3 regions of the Paenibacillus sp. ALE3 genome follow, and region 2 is predicted to be linked to each of the others. Evidence: riboswitches for the same ligand, from Rfam matches in the RefSeq annotation. Region 2 holds a riboswitch; each other region holds the start of a gene.
The links. Region 2 has a riboswitch for cobalamin ahead of ACXHJ2_RS16245 (ABC transporter substrate-binding protein). Riboswitches for the same ligand answer to the same signal wherever they lie in the genome.
Positions count from the first base shown of each region.

Region 1: another riboswitch for cobalamin. It lies ahead of ACXHJ2_RS24900 (ABC transporter substrate-binding protein); the one in region 2 lies ahead of ACXHJ2_RS16245 (ABC transporter substrate-binding protein).
Region 3: another riboswitch for cobalamin. It lies ahead of metE (5-methyltetrahydropteroyltriglutamate--homocysteine S-methyltransferase); the one in region 2 lies ahead of ACXHJ2_RS16245 (ABC transporter substrate-binding protein).

Region 1 is NZ_CM134214.1:5,529,950-5,534,236, forward strand. It holds gene ACXHJ2_RS24890 (hypothetical protein) at 1-555, opposite strand, end outside; gene ACXHJ2_RS24895 (hypothetical protein) at 660-1,475, opposite strand; cobalamin riboswitch at 2,241-2,444, shown strand; gene ACXHJ2_RS24900 (ABC transporter substrate-binding protein) at 2,664-4,247, shown strand; gene nikB (nickel ABC transporter permease) at 4,263-4,287, shown strand, end outside.
Region 2 is NZ_CM134214.1:3,661,580-3,665,866, forward strand. It holds gene ACXHJ2_RS16235 (ABC transporter ATP-binding protein) at 1-448, opposite strand, end outside; gene ACXHJ2_RS16240 (FecCD family ABC transporter permease) at 445-1,491, opposite strand; gene ACXHJ2_RS16245 (ABC transporter substrate-binding protein) at 1,488-2,495, opposite strand; cobalamin riboswitch at 2,703-2,916, opposite strand; gene ACXHJ2_RS16250 (histidine phosphatase family protein) at 3,013-3,765, opposite strand; gene cbiB (adenosylcobinamide-phosphate synthase CbiB) at 3,780-4,287, opposite strand, start outside.
Region 3 is NZ_CM134214.1:5,728,906-5,733,192, reverse strand. It holds gene ACXHJ2_RS25795 (anaerobic ribonucleoside triphosphate reductase) at 1-397, shown strand, start outside; gene nrdG (anaerobic ribonucleoside-triphosphate reductase activating protein) at 394-891, shown strand; cobalamin riboswitch at 1,081-1,276, shown strand; gene metE (5-methyltetrahydropteroyltriglutamate--homocysteine S-methyltransferase) at 1,435-3,753, shown strand; gene ACXHJ2_RS25780 (DUF6985 domain-containing protein) at 3,842-4,287, opposite strand, start outside.

The sequences.
Region 1 (4,287 bases), 1.9 Mb from region 2:
GTGTTCATCTTGATTTTCATCGTGCAAAAACTGCATGGTATGAGTCGATTTATCGTAGAAAATTGTTTTAAGTGTACTTTCTCCTTTTTTAACTGCAGCTAGGACAAGTGGACCTTCTAGAGTAGTTGGTACTATGCGATTAATGGCAAATAAATTATTGGATAATTGTTCGGTTTTTTTTGAATTTAAATCGTATGAAAATAGTTGGTCTCCCTTATCATCCACATCAGCAGAGTAATAAATTTTGTGATCAGGTAAGTACACCACAGAAAGTGGGTATTGGGAGGTATAGGGTACGTCGGCCAGCTTGGTCATTTTCTTACTGCTCAAGTCGTAAGTCATAACTCGCATAACCATGCCTTGATCTGTGTTCTTCCCATTCACATACTCTGTATAAGTCATGGATAGATATTGACCTTGTTCGACTGGAGCTGACTTTTTGCCTGATTGGATTTGTTTGGTTGGAGTTGATGGAGTAGAAGCTGGAGAGCAGGAAGGTAACAGAGTTAGAACAACCAAGGAAAGTATAAAAATACGATAGGTGCTTGTTTTCAAAAGGAAACATCCTTTCTAAAGATGAGAGATTTACCAAATCAAATATGATAAATAAAACAGGGAAGGACAGGGCAGTAGCCCTATCCTTGTTTCATCTGAAGATATTAAAACGAATAAAAATATCTTCCGGAAAATGAGAGAGACGAGCTCCATGTTAAGCCTAAATCCTGTACGCCTGTTTTCCAAATATCAATGACTGCATCTGGAAGGCTTCCATTATCGGCCTTAGTGAAATCATGTACATTGTTGTTGTCAATATTTCTTACAGAGATTCTTGTTCCAAACTCCGGGTTATCAATAGCCCCTTTCGTTGCACAATCGCCTCTTTTGAGTGTGTTGGAATTCTCACCTGTAGAGTCCGTAAAGTTTGTTCCTCTTCCCGTGCCTTGAACCTTGCCGCTTGATGTGCCAGTGATGACAATTTCATTATTATGTGCTCCGTATGTATAAGTCCCTGGTGCTTTGCGTGTTCCGCGTGGTAGTGCCTGAAGTGTGACATTATTAGTAGTAATCGTATTTTCCTTTTGATCAGGCAAGATAATATCTTTGATGTAACCTTCACCATCATAAATTACTTTTAAACCAGGCTGGGGGTCAGGGTTGTCAATATGATATACCGGTAGTGACTTGGCTTCTTCTTTGATTTCCTTAATAAGTGCTTCTTCTTTCTCTAGCTCAATTTGTTGTTCAGCAGTAAGTGGGGCAATAGCAGCTAGAGATTTTTGTGGTTCAGGTACTGGGGTTCCCTTTTCTAGTACAACCATATTATTGTTCTCATCATATTGGATGATTGTACCGGCCAACATCTGGTCAGGAATTTTCTCTCCTTTCTCAGCATGAGAGATTGCTGGACTGACGACTCCCCAAGAAATGAGTAACGTTGCAGCCAGAAAAGCTTGTGGTAGAAACTTCACTTTCATACAAAGCGCCTCCTTGAAAAATTTGTAAATCCATAGATAGCATAAATGAGCTTACATACTATGTCAACCTTTTAATGGTATATATGAATATAACTAGCCATATTTGCATTAGCAAAAGTTCATTAGTCTGATATATACGGCATTTAATGACATAACAGCAGAATTGATCGTCCATCAGGAATAAGAAGCGGAGGGATACCTCGAATAAATATTAGAAAATTGATATTGTACTAGATGAATTTGCTAAAGCGGTAGGAAGAGGCATAATATAACCCAGACTATGGATTTTGAATAGTGGTGGATGTTTCGGACCACGGTGCAGCTTCCCGAAAGGGGAGTGAGGCAAATGGTCACCTTGTATCGTGCTACGATGTGCTGGGTCGGAAATTTCGGAACAAGCGAAAACCCACCGCGTAATTAGGTTGGCCCCTAACGGTGGGTTTCGTTCGCATTAACATTCAGTTATGCAGCGCGCCGTGGTGGTGATCCACAGCCTTTCAAATCCTAGGAGTCTTGCCGTTGGCGCGGCGAAGGCTCTTTTTAGTATACGGATACGGTAGATATCTCTATACCTAATTTTAGCACGTGAATTGCGTGCATGCAATGAATAGTCACAGCCTTGATTCTCATCGTATCATTCAAATTTAAAATATTACGCTGCATTTGTTGACAAGCCAGTAGCAACAAAATAAGATAATCCTAATTCGTAATAAAAAGGAATAAAGGAAGAAAACAGGTGTGAGCCGGACAACTCTATATACGAGGTTTTGTTGAGACGATGTAGATAGTTGTTGAGCGTGTTCACTTAAAAGGGAAGTTCGGTAGATTCCGACACGGACCCGCCACTGTATACAGGCATCAGCAGGGTACTGCTGGAGCTTTCAGAATAGCCACTGGAACTGTGAGGAACCGGGAAGGCCTGAAAGATAAGCCTGGAGTCAGGAGACCTGCCTGTTTTGACATCACTGTCAGACCCACGGGATGCTGGGGAGGTGGTTAGGCGTGCTGCATACGGAATGTCTGAAACCGATCTGATCCCTTCTATGTTTTTGGAGTTGGCTTTGAGGTGAGTTTTGACATTTTATAATGAAAGCATTTCTGACTGCTGGTCAAGTGGTTGGGAATGCTTTTTTCGCGCTTTGCGTTAGGTTTATACGATATTTTACAAGATAGAGGAGGAAATGTGGGATGATAGGCAATCGTAATAGGCGTTCATGGTTCATATGTACAGGATTGCTGCTGCTGATGGCAGTTATGGCTCTTTCGGGATGCGGCACAGCCACGAAGACGGAGGATAGCTCAGGCAAGGGTGAGAATACGCCTGCACAACAGACTCCAGCAGGTAAAAAGCTGGTGATGGCGTATACGTGGAAACCGTCAGGCGTCGATCCGCATGGAGACAATAGCTGGGATGTGATGCGTTCCGGTGCCGGTGAGACACTCATTCGTTTGAATGAAAAGTTGGAGCCTGTGGCTTGGCTAGCCAAGGAATGGAAGCACGACAGTCCTAACGTGTGGACGTTCAGCTTGCAGGATAGGGTCACTTTTCATGATGGAAAGAGTATGGATGCAGCAAGCGTAAAAGCATCTTTGCTGCGCTCTATCGAGAAAAGTCACCTGGCGAAGGATTTACTGGATGTGAAGTCCATTGATGTAAATGGCCCGCTGACGCTGAAAATCACGACAAACCAGCCGAATGCAGCGCTGGCATCCAATCTGGCTGATCCGTCAACGATCGTGCTGGATGTGGCATCCATGAAAGATGAGCAGAGCTACCCTGCAATGACAGGTGCTTTTAAAATCAAAGCCTTTAACAAGGATCAATCCTTGGTCGTAGAGCGTTATGACGGATATTGGGGCGAAAAGGCACGACTGGCTGAAGCAACGATGGAATTCATTACGGACGGTAATTCGCGCCTGATGGCGTTACAATCCGGTGAGGTGGATGTAGCGACGGATATTCCGGTAGATAACGCAGAGGTACTAAAAAAGAACGACAAGCTACAAGTGCTGTCGGCTCCGTCCTTGCGTACCCATATGATTGTGTACAACATGGAATCGCCTGTGTTCAAGGATGCGACCAACCGTAAGGTGGTGGACAGTCTGATTCCGCGCGCATCCATTGTGAGCGCCGTCATGAGGGGCTTCGGTACGGAAGCAAGCAGCCCGTTTCCGAGTATTCTTCCCTTCGGTAAGATTGAGCGTAAAGCATTGAACGGAACGACAGAGCAGTTGTTGACGAAGGATGGCTGGCAGAAGGATGCCCAAGGCACATGGTCCAAGCAGGGCAAGCCATTCGAGGTTACGCTGCTGACCTTCCCTCAGCGTCCGGAGCTATCCGTCATGGCTGAGGTGATTCAGAGCCAGTTGCTGAATGAGGGAATCCAGGTCAAGATTCGCAAGGTGGAAAATATCGACGAGGCGTTGACCAAAAACGATTGGGATTTTGCTATGTACAGCATGCTCACGGCCCATACAGGAGAACCGCAGTATTTTATGGACATGTTCTACTCCTCTACAAGTGAAGCTAATGTAAGCCGTTATGCTTCCAAACCGCTGGAGGATATTCTTCACAGCCTGAAGTTGGCAAAGGATACCGCACAGCGTAATGCGGTAACACTGCAAGCGCTGGATATCATCAATACAGACTTGCCGCAGTCGTTCATTGTACACCCTGACAATGTGTTTGGCGTGAAAAAAGGGGTAGATGGCTTTACGCCGCATCCGATCGAGTATTACTACATTACAGCGCAATCTGATATTGCGGAATAACGGGCTACGTATCCTATGATTCGTTTTATACTGGAACGTG
Region 2 (4,287 bases):
CCAATGTTCTGTCGGCCAGTGAAGTAAGACTCAATCGCGCTAGGACCCGATCCGTAATCGCCTCCACATCAACTCCCTTTTCCCTGCCTAGCCAGTCCTGATGAGGAAACCGTCCCATTTCTATAACTTCCCTGACGGTGTATCCCACTGGGGGAATTCCCTCCTGCTGGAGTACGGCTACAAGTTGGGAAAGCTCTTTTCTGCTGTAGCTACCGACCTTTTTACCATAGATATGAACACTTCCAGAAGTCGGCTGATCTACGCCAGAAAGCAGATGCAGCAACGTCGATTTTCCACTCCCATTCGGACCAATGATCCCCCACCAAGCTCCTTCGTCTACGTTCCAGCTAATATTCTTCAACACATGGAACTCTCCATAAGCACGGGTCAGGCCTGCTACCTCTAGCGCCCGATCATACACCTTCTGTGATTCACTTTGTTTGGTCACAACAGATCCCCCCTGCGTAGCTTCTTGTTCCGGTACAGGAGATACGCGAAGAACGGCGCCCCAACAAAGGCCGTCATAACGCCCAGAGGAATTTCCGTTGGGGCCAACAACGTGCGAGCCGCCGTATCTGCCCAAGCCATAAAAATAGCTCCACCCAGTGCAGATAACGGAACAATCATCCGGTAATCGGGACCTGCCATCAGACGAATGATATGAGGCACAACAAGTCCAACAAAGCCAATGACTCCACATACCGAGACAGCGGCAGCTGTCAGCAAGGTAGATATGATTAGGACAGATAGCTTCGTCGCATCTACATGAACCCCCATATGAGCCGCTTGACGTTCTCCCAAAGCCAGAATATTCAGCACCCGTGCCCGGTTCCATAGAAACACCAGCCCAACGATCACGTAAGGTAAAAGAATTCCCGTATATGACCAACCGCGCAGACTGAGACTTCCCAGCGTCCAGTACAATATTTCATTGACTGTTTCCTTCGACATGGCTGCCAGAAAAGAAACAATGGCTCCCCCAAAAAATTGCATCACCACACCTGATAAAATGAGGCTTTGGGTCGGAATTTTCCCACCTTCACGCGCCAACGTCAACACCATCCACAGCGTCAGCATGCCGGTTATAAATGCAACTAGCGGAAGTGTCCATATACCCACAAATGAAAATTGAAGCCCCCAATAAATCAGTACTGCTGCTCCGACCGAAGCTCCCGAGGATACCCCAAGGGTATACGGATCAGCCAAGGGATTACGCAACACACCCTGAAATCCGGCTCCCGCCAGCGCCAGCGCTGCTCCAACCAACATTCCCAGTAACACCCGTGGCAATCTGACCTTCAAAATGATCTGCTCTGAGGATGTATTCCAATCCGGTGTAAACGTATCACCTAACCACGGTAGGTGGTTGATCAAAATACCTGTGATCTGGCTGACCGGAAGACTGACCGAGCCGATGCCAAGACAGAGTAGCAGCGTCAGCAGCAGCAAGACAAGACCTGGCCCCCCAAAACCGATCAGTCTACGGTTCATTTGAAAATTTCAGGGTACACGCCCTTAGCCACTTCCTTGAGCCCTTCCGTTACGCGTGGCCCCGGACGACTGATCAAATTATCATCCACGGCAAATACACGATGGTTACGAACAGCCGATATTTGATCCCATCCACTGCGAGCTTTTATGATATCGCCGAGGGTCTGGCCTGTTTTATCATCCTTCACACTTTTGCTGTACAAAATCACGTCAGGGTTGGCAGCTATAATATTTTCCTCACTGATTTGGTACCAGCCCTTCTGCGTGGCACCCACGTTTTCGCCGCCCGCCAATGTGATCAGTTCATCCATAAATTCGCCCTTACCCACTGTCCAGCCTGGTGAAAATTCGACGTATACCCGTAGCTTCTGCCCTTTTCCGATATTTTTAACTCCTTCTTTCACTTCCGCTACATCTGCTCTCATCTTGTCAGTCACCGCTCTCGCTTCTTTCTGATGATCGGTGATTTTCCCATACAATTCGATGTTAGCTATGACATCTTCAACTGTTTTCGGTTCTGTTTTAAAAATCATAATCCCCATGTCACGCAGCTTAGTCGTAGCCTGTTCACTAAGTGAAATTCCTGCAAAAACAACTTCCGGGTTCGCAGCAATGATCGCCTCTTCGTTCGGTTTCATAATACCGCCCACTTTAGGCTTTTTCGTAGCTGCCTCTGGGTAATCAGAGTAGTCGGATACACCAACAATTTCCTTATCCAGTCCGATAGCGAACAGCGCTTCAGTTTCTGCCGGGGAGACGGAAACAATCTTGTCCGGTGCTTTTTTGAATGTAAATTCCTGTCCTGTTGCATCCTTAACCGTTAGCGGGTAAACCGTTTTGCCCGGAGGCTCTTGTGCGGTTACAGTCTGTCCCGGCTGCTGTGAAGAAGCTTGGCCCTCTTTATTTTCTACATTTTTTCCATTCGCGCCACATGCACTCAGTACAACTGCCAATATCAGCGCCAATAGACCTGTTGTCCATACCTTTATTTTCTTTCCTGCCATGATTTGCACCCCTTCATACAAAAATCGTTAAGAGCGTTACTTGAACATCATCCGTATTTCCTCATTCCAGCCTTCTTTTCCTATCAAAAACCCCCGCATCCTCATTTCAGGACACAGGGGTCACGTTAGCACAGATTGTGCGCAGGCGGGCAGCTTCCTTCCGCATGGACAGTCACTGCGAACACGTCATCCTTTCCTCGAAGGATTATGGTGACAGGCGGACGGGCAGGTATCCTGACTTATGGAAGAGGCAGCCCTGATATTCTTTCATATGCTTGGCGGCACATGTAACAGGGCTAATAGGCATGTTTCCATTTACAGTGGCGGGACCGTGTCGGACTCACACCGACTTCCCTTTTAACAACGCAATAAAGGAAAGCAAGTTCCTCACATAGCGCCGACCTCGTCTGCTGGATATTTGATGTAGTGGTAGTCAAGCCGTTCTTTTACTTGATGATTATAGGTTAAAAAGAGTTAGCTTACAACCCAAACAGTCGCTTTATTCGCCTTGTTTAACCTAATGAGAAAGCAATCTTGCTATACAATTGTGCGGTCCTGTCAACCTTAACTGAATCATAAACGCTTCTCCCGGCTTCGGATTCAGACTCCAAAAATCATGGCCAGGCATAAGCATACAAGCCAACTGACGAATTACACCACCATGCGTGACAATCAAGACAGAGGGCGGCGTAGCATTCGACTTCATTGGCTGAACCTCCAAAGCAATGCGCCACGCAAACAAAGAGTCGAGGAATTCACGCAGACGATTCACAAAATGAATCCAAGGCTCTCCTCCAGGTGGGGTGAATTGTTGCGGCTCATCAATCCAAGCGCGATACAACGCCACATCCTTAAGCATGTCATACGTTTTTCCATCCCACTCACCAAAGTGAAGTTCTCGCAGACGTGGTTCCATGATAGGAGGCTTAGCAGAGAGGGAACATTCAGACGTCAATGCTGACTCCGGCAAAATGATCTGCAAGGTCTGGCGACATCGCATTAAGTCGCTGCAATAGATTCGAGCAAAGGAATGTCCCTGCAATTTTTTCTGTAAAGTCTTTAACTCCTGCTCTGCTCCCGACAGTAAACCCAAGTCGGCATGTCCCAGATATCGACGTTCCTTATTCCATAAGGTCGTGCCATGACGAACTAGCACGAGCTCCATGTCCCACTGCAGATCTTCTTTAGCATCATTCGGCTTACTAACCTGTTGTGAGTTCGGACTTGGTGCACTTTCTCGCACTCTTTTTCCTTCTGTATCTTGTTTCAAAATCGTGTCACTCCTCACTGCATCCATCCCAAGGCAAAACACCCTGCAGCTCCCATCAAACATAACCCTACAAACATAGTGGATACGGCGAACATCAGCCGGATCGTATGCCGGATATCCTTCGACTCCAGCGGTCGTATCCCTTCGCCCATATATGCCCGAAAGGAGCGTATGCCGTGATACACATTATAGCCACCGAGACGAATCCCTAGGGCACCTGCCACCGCTGATTCGGGAAATCCGCTATTTGGGCTTGGATGCAGACGGGCATCCCGCTTGATTGTCCGCCAGCTTCTTGCAGTATCCAGCCGATACAACCACGACGCTATCACTAGCATAACTGCTGTCATGCGAGCCGGAATGTAGTTAGCTACATCATCTAGCCGTGCCGAGGCCCAGCCTAAATGCAGGTACTTTTCATTTTTGTAGCCAACCATTGAATCGAGCGTGTTTACGGCACGATATGCCAGTGCCAAGGGTGCTCCCCCGATCAGGGCATAAAAAAGCGGGGAAATAATGGCG
Region 3 (4,287 bases), 2.1 Mb from region 2:
CACGAATTCCTTTCATATTCCGGTGTATTACAAGCTTCCCGCTGCACGTAAAATCAGCTTGGAGGCTCCGTTCCATAATCTATGTAATGCGGGTGCAATTTCATACATTGAGCTGGACGGTAATGCACGGAATAACCCGGATGCATTTCTTAAAATTGTTCAGTACGCACTTCAACAGAACATCGGCTACTTTTCCATCAACCATCCGGTAGATCGTTGTACGGAATGCGGCTATGAAGGAATTATCGGGACAAGCTGTCCTCAATGCGGCACAGATGAGGAGCACACGCACTTTCAGCGTTTACGTCGGGTAACCGGATATCTGACAGGAGATTATACCGTTCGTTTTAATGCTGCCAAGCAAGCCGAAGTTCGCGACCGGGTGAAGCATAAGTGAATTTGTGCGGCTATATTCCGGAATCTCTGAATGAAGGATACGGCCTGCGCACCGTCGTATTCATTAGCGGTTGCCGCCATGCCTGTCCCGGCTGTTTTAATCCAGCTTCGTGGAACTTCCGCGCAGGGGAGCCATTCACGCCTGAGCGTCAACAGGAGGTTATCCGTGATATCATGGATAACCCGCTGTTGGACGGACTGACTCTCTGCGGGGGAGACCCTTTTTTCTCAGCAGCAGAATGCTCGCAATTTGTACGTGACTTCCGCGCGGCTTGTCCCGACCGAACCGTATGGGCCTATACAGGCTTTGTTTACGAGGATCTGCTCATGGATCCGGAACGACAGGAGCTAGCTCTTTTGTGTGACGTGATTGTAGATGGCCGTTTTGTTGAACAGCAAAAAGATCTGACCCTCCCCTTTCGGGGCAGCCGTAATCAGCGCCTGGTAGATGTCAAAGCCAGTACTCGAGCAGGTTACACCGTTTCATTGACTTAAAGGCGATGTTCTACTTAGCAAGATGCTATACAAAAGACAAGTCCCCCACGATGGGTTGGGATTGTCTTTTTTGCATATAACTAACAGATTCCACTCCAGTTTCTATTACTGTTTCTATTGCACATCCTGTGAGTTTCACTTATGATGGTGAACAAGTATACGAGTGCATAATTATTCGTCATACCTTAATCGCATAGCCTGGAAATAGGTGTCTGTTCTATTCAGATCAGACTTAAAAGGGAAGCCGGTGCAAATCCGGGACGGTCCCGCCACTGTAAACGGGGAATGTTCAGCTACTCATACACCCACTGGTCCAAAGACCGGGAAGGGATGCTGAACGTCATGATCCGCAAGTCAGGAGACCTGCCTATTTTAACAACATCGCAGTACCTACGGAAGATAGGGAGGTGTTAAGAGCAGTCGCCGTATTTTTGAATTTTAATCGCGGAGGCATTCTTTCCCCTACTCATTTTTAGCCTTGGGGACAGAATGCCTTTTTTGGTACGTAAAAATAAACTGGCTACCAGTTAGGAGGAAACCTACATGTCCATTAACGAACGATCTGCATTGTCGGGTTTGATTAGCAGTAATCTGGGTTATCCGCGTATTGGTGGGAACCGGGAATGGAAGAAAGCACTGGAGCGCTTCTGGCAGGGTAGTATTGACGAAAGCGAACTGCATAGTGAGATGAAAAGATTGCGTCTGGAGCATCTGAGCAAGCAACGTGACAAAGGGATTGATCGCATTCCTGTCGGAGACTTCTCCTATTACGATCACGTGCTGGATACATCCGTGATGTTTGGTCTCGTCCCCGAACGCTTCAACTATCGTTTTACAGGTCCAGTTCCTCTATCTGTGTATTTCGGGATCGCACGTGGGCAGAAGGGAGCTACTGCCAGTGAAATGACCAAATGGATGAATACCAATTACCACTACATCGTTCCCGAATTGGCGAACGCGGCTCCGGTGCTCACTGAAAACAAACCATTACTAGCTTATCGTGAAGCAAAGCAGGAGCTAGGCATTGAAGGTAAACCGGTTCTCATCGGTCCCTATTCATTTGTTGTTTTATCCAAAGGCTATGATCGTAAGGATCTCGCTTCTATTATACGAACCTTCCAGCCTTTATACGCCCGAGTCTTGTCAGAGCTAGCAGCAGAAGGCGTTCAATGGGTCCAAATCGATGAACCTGTCCTGACCACCTCATTCCCGGCAGAGGATCTGGAGATTATTCAGGAGGTCTATGAAGCTTTGACCCAAGCTGCACCCTCGTTGAACATCATGCTGCAAACCTACTTTGGCAGCCTGGACCATTATGAGCGTCTGACTGAACTTCCGGTACAGGGACTGGGTCTTGATTTTGTATACGATGATGGCGAAAATCTTCAGCATATATGCCAGCATGGCTTCCCTAAAGGGAAAACGCTGGGTGCTGGTGTCATTGACGGACGCAATATCTGGCGCAGCGACCTGAATGCCGTGGCTGCACTGTTGGACCAGTTAGCAGAACAGACCACTGCCGCACAGCTTATCGTACAGCCATCGTGCAGTCTGCTGCATGTGCCGGTCAGTCTGGACGCAGAGCATAAGCTGGACCAAGAACTGGTGCATGCACTAGCCTTTGCCGATGAAAAGCTGGATGAAATCGCAGGCTTGACGGCTGCACTTGGCAAGCACGATCCATCCGCACTTGCCAAGCTTGAGCAAAGTTCGGATGCGGTAGCCCGCTTCAACCGCTCCGCGGCAAGGGTACAGACAGCTGCCGATTTGGCCGACCTGCTGGCAAAAGAGCCACTGTCACGCAGCGTTCCTTTCGCCGAGCGCCGGGTGATTCAGCAAAATAGGCTGAAGTTGCCCCCACTACCTACGACGACCATCGGCAGCTTCCCGCAAACTGCTGAGGTCCGCAAGGCCCGTCTGCACTATCGCAAAGGAGAATGGTCTGCCGAGCAATATCGGACATTCATCCAACAGCAGATCAAGGAATGGATTGATATCCAAGAGGACATTGGCATAGATGTGCTTGTACATGGGGAATTTGAACGGACCGACATGGTTGAATTTTTTGGCGAAAAGCTGAAAGGCTTTGCTTTTACACAAAACGGGTGGGTGCAGTCCTACGGCTCCCGCTGTGTTAAACCGCCGATCATTTACGGAGATGTGTCGTTCGATCAACCTATGACCGTGGAAGAGACGGCATTTGCTCAGTCGTTAACCTCCAAGCCAGTTAAAGGGATGCTTACAGGCCCTGTGACCATTTTGAACTGGTCCTTTGAACGTAATGATATTCCACGCAGGCAAGTAGCTTTGCAGTTAGCTCTGGCATTACGGGCAGAGGTAGAGGCACTCGAACAAGCGGGTATTAGCATGATTCAGGTGGATGAACCCGCAATTCGTGAAGGGCTTCCGTTGAAAAAAGAACAACAGCAGGCCTATCTGGATTGGGCTGTTCAAGCCTTCCTTGTGACCACGGCCACCGCTCAGCCTGCGACCCAAATCCATACACACATGTGCTATTCCGAATTCCAGGATATGATCCAGTCCATTTCAGACATGGATGCCGACGTGATTTCTATTGAAACCTCTCGTAGCCACGGAGAACTGATTGTTAGCTTTGAGGATCAGGTTTACGACAAAGGCATCGGTCTGGGTGTATACGATATCCACAGTCCGCGCATTCCTGATGTATCAGAAATGCTAAGCATGATTCAGCGTACCTTGCGCGTACTGCCATCAGATTTGTTCTGGGTTAATCCAGACTGTGGGCTGAAAACCCGTACCAAGGAAGAATCTGTTGCCGCATTGCGGCAAATGGTACAGGCGGCTCAAGCAGCCCGTGCCGTGCTGTCTGTATCCAACTAATATTTTTACCGTATCCAATCGCGTCATCATGTCCACCATATCCTATTCCCTTTCGGTCTTTCTATTAGAGACCGGAAGGGGGTTTTATTTATTCCAAGTCATATAATGTATATGCACCTTGAATATGCTCGATTTTTATCTGCTTCAGATGTACACCTAAGCCATGCTCTCGATCCCAGGAGCAACTAAAATTCAAATATAGTTCATCCTTTTCCGATGAGTCGGAAATCAGTATAGATATAAGCTGCATTCGATCCAGCAATTGCTCTGGTCGCTCCACATAAGGCGCATATTCATTAGGGTCCTCTCCCCATGAGCTGTATGCCTTCCGATACTTTTCCACTATGTCTACATAATAATGGTGTATGGACTCCAACACTTGAGGATGGATCTCTGACGAACATGCCATATACGTCTCCCATGTCTTTTTTTGCAGCTCTGTAGGTTCTTCTATAGTCTGTGCCTGTTCTTCAGAGTCGGCTCCCACGATAAATTCAGCTTCTACCTCCGATGGCTGCCCGCAAAAATCAAGAT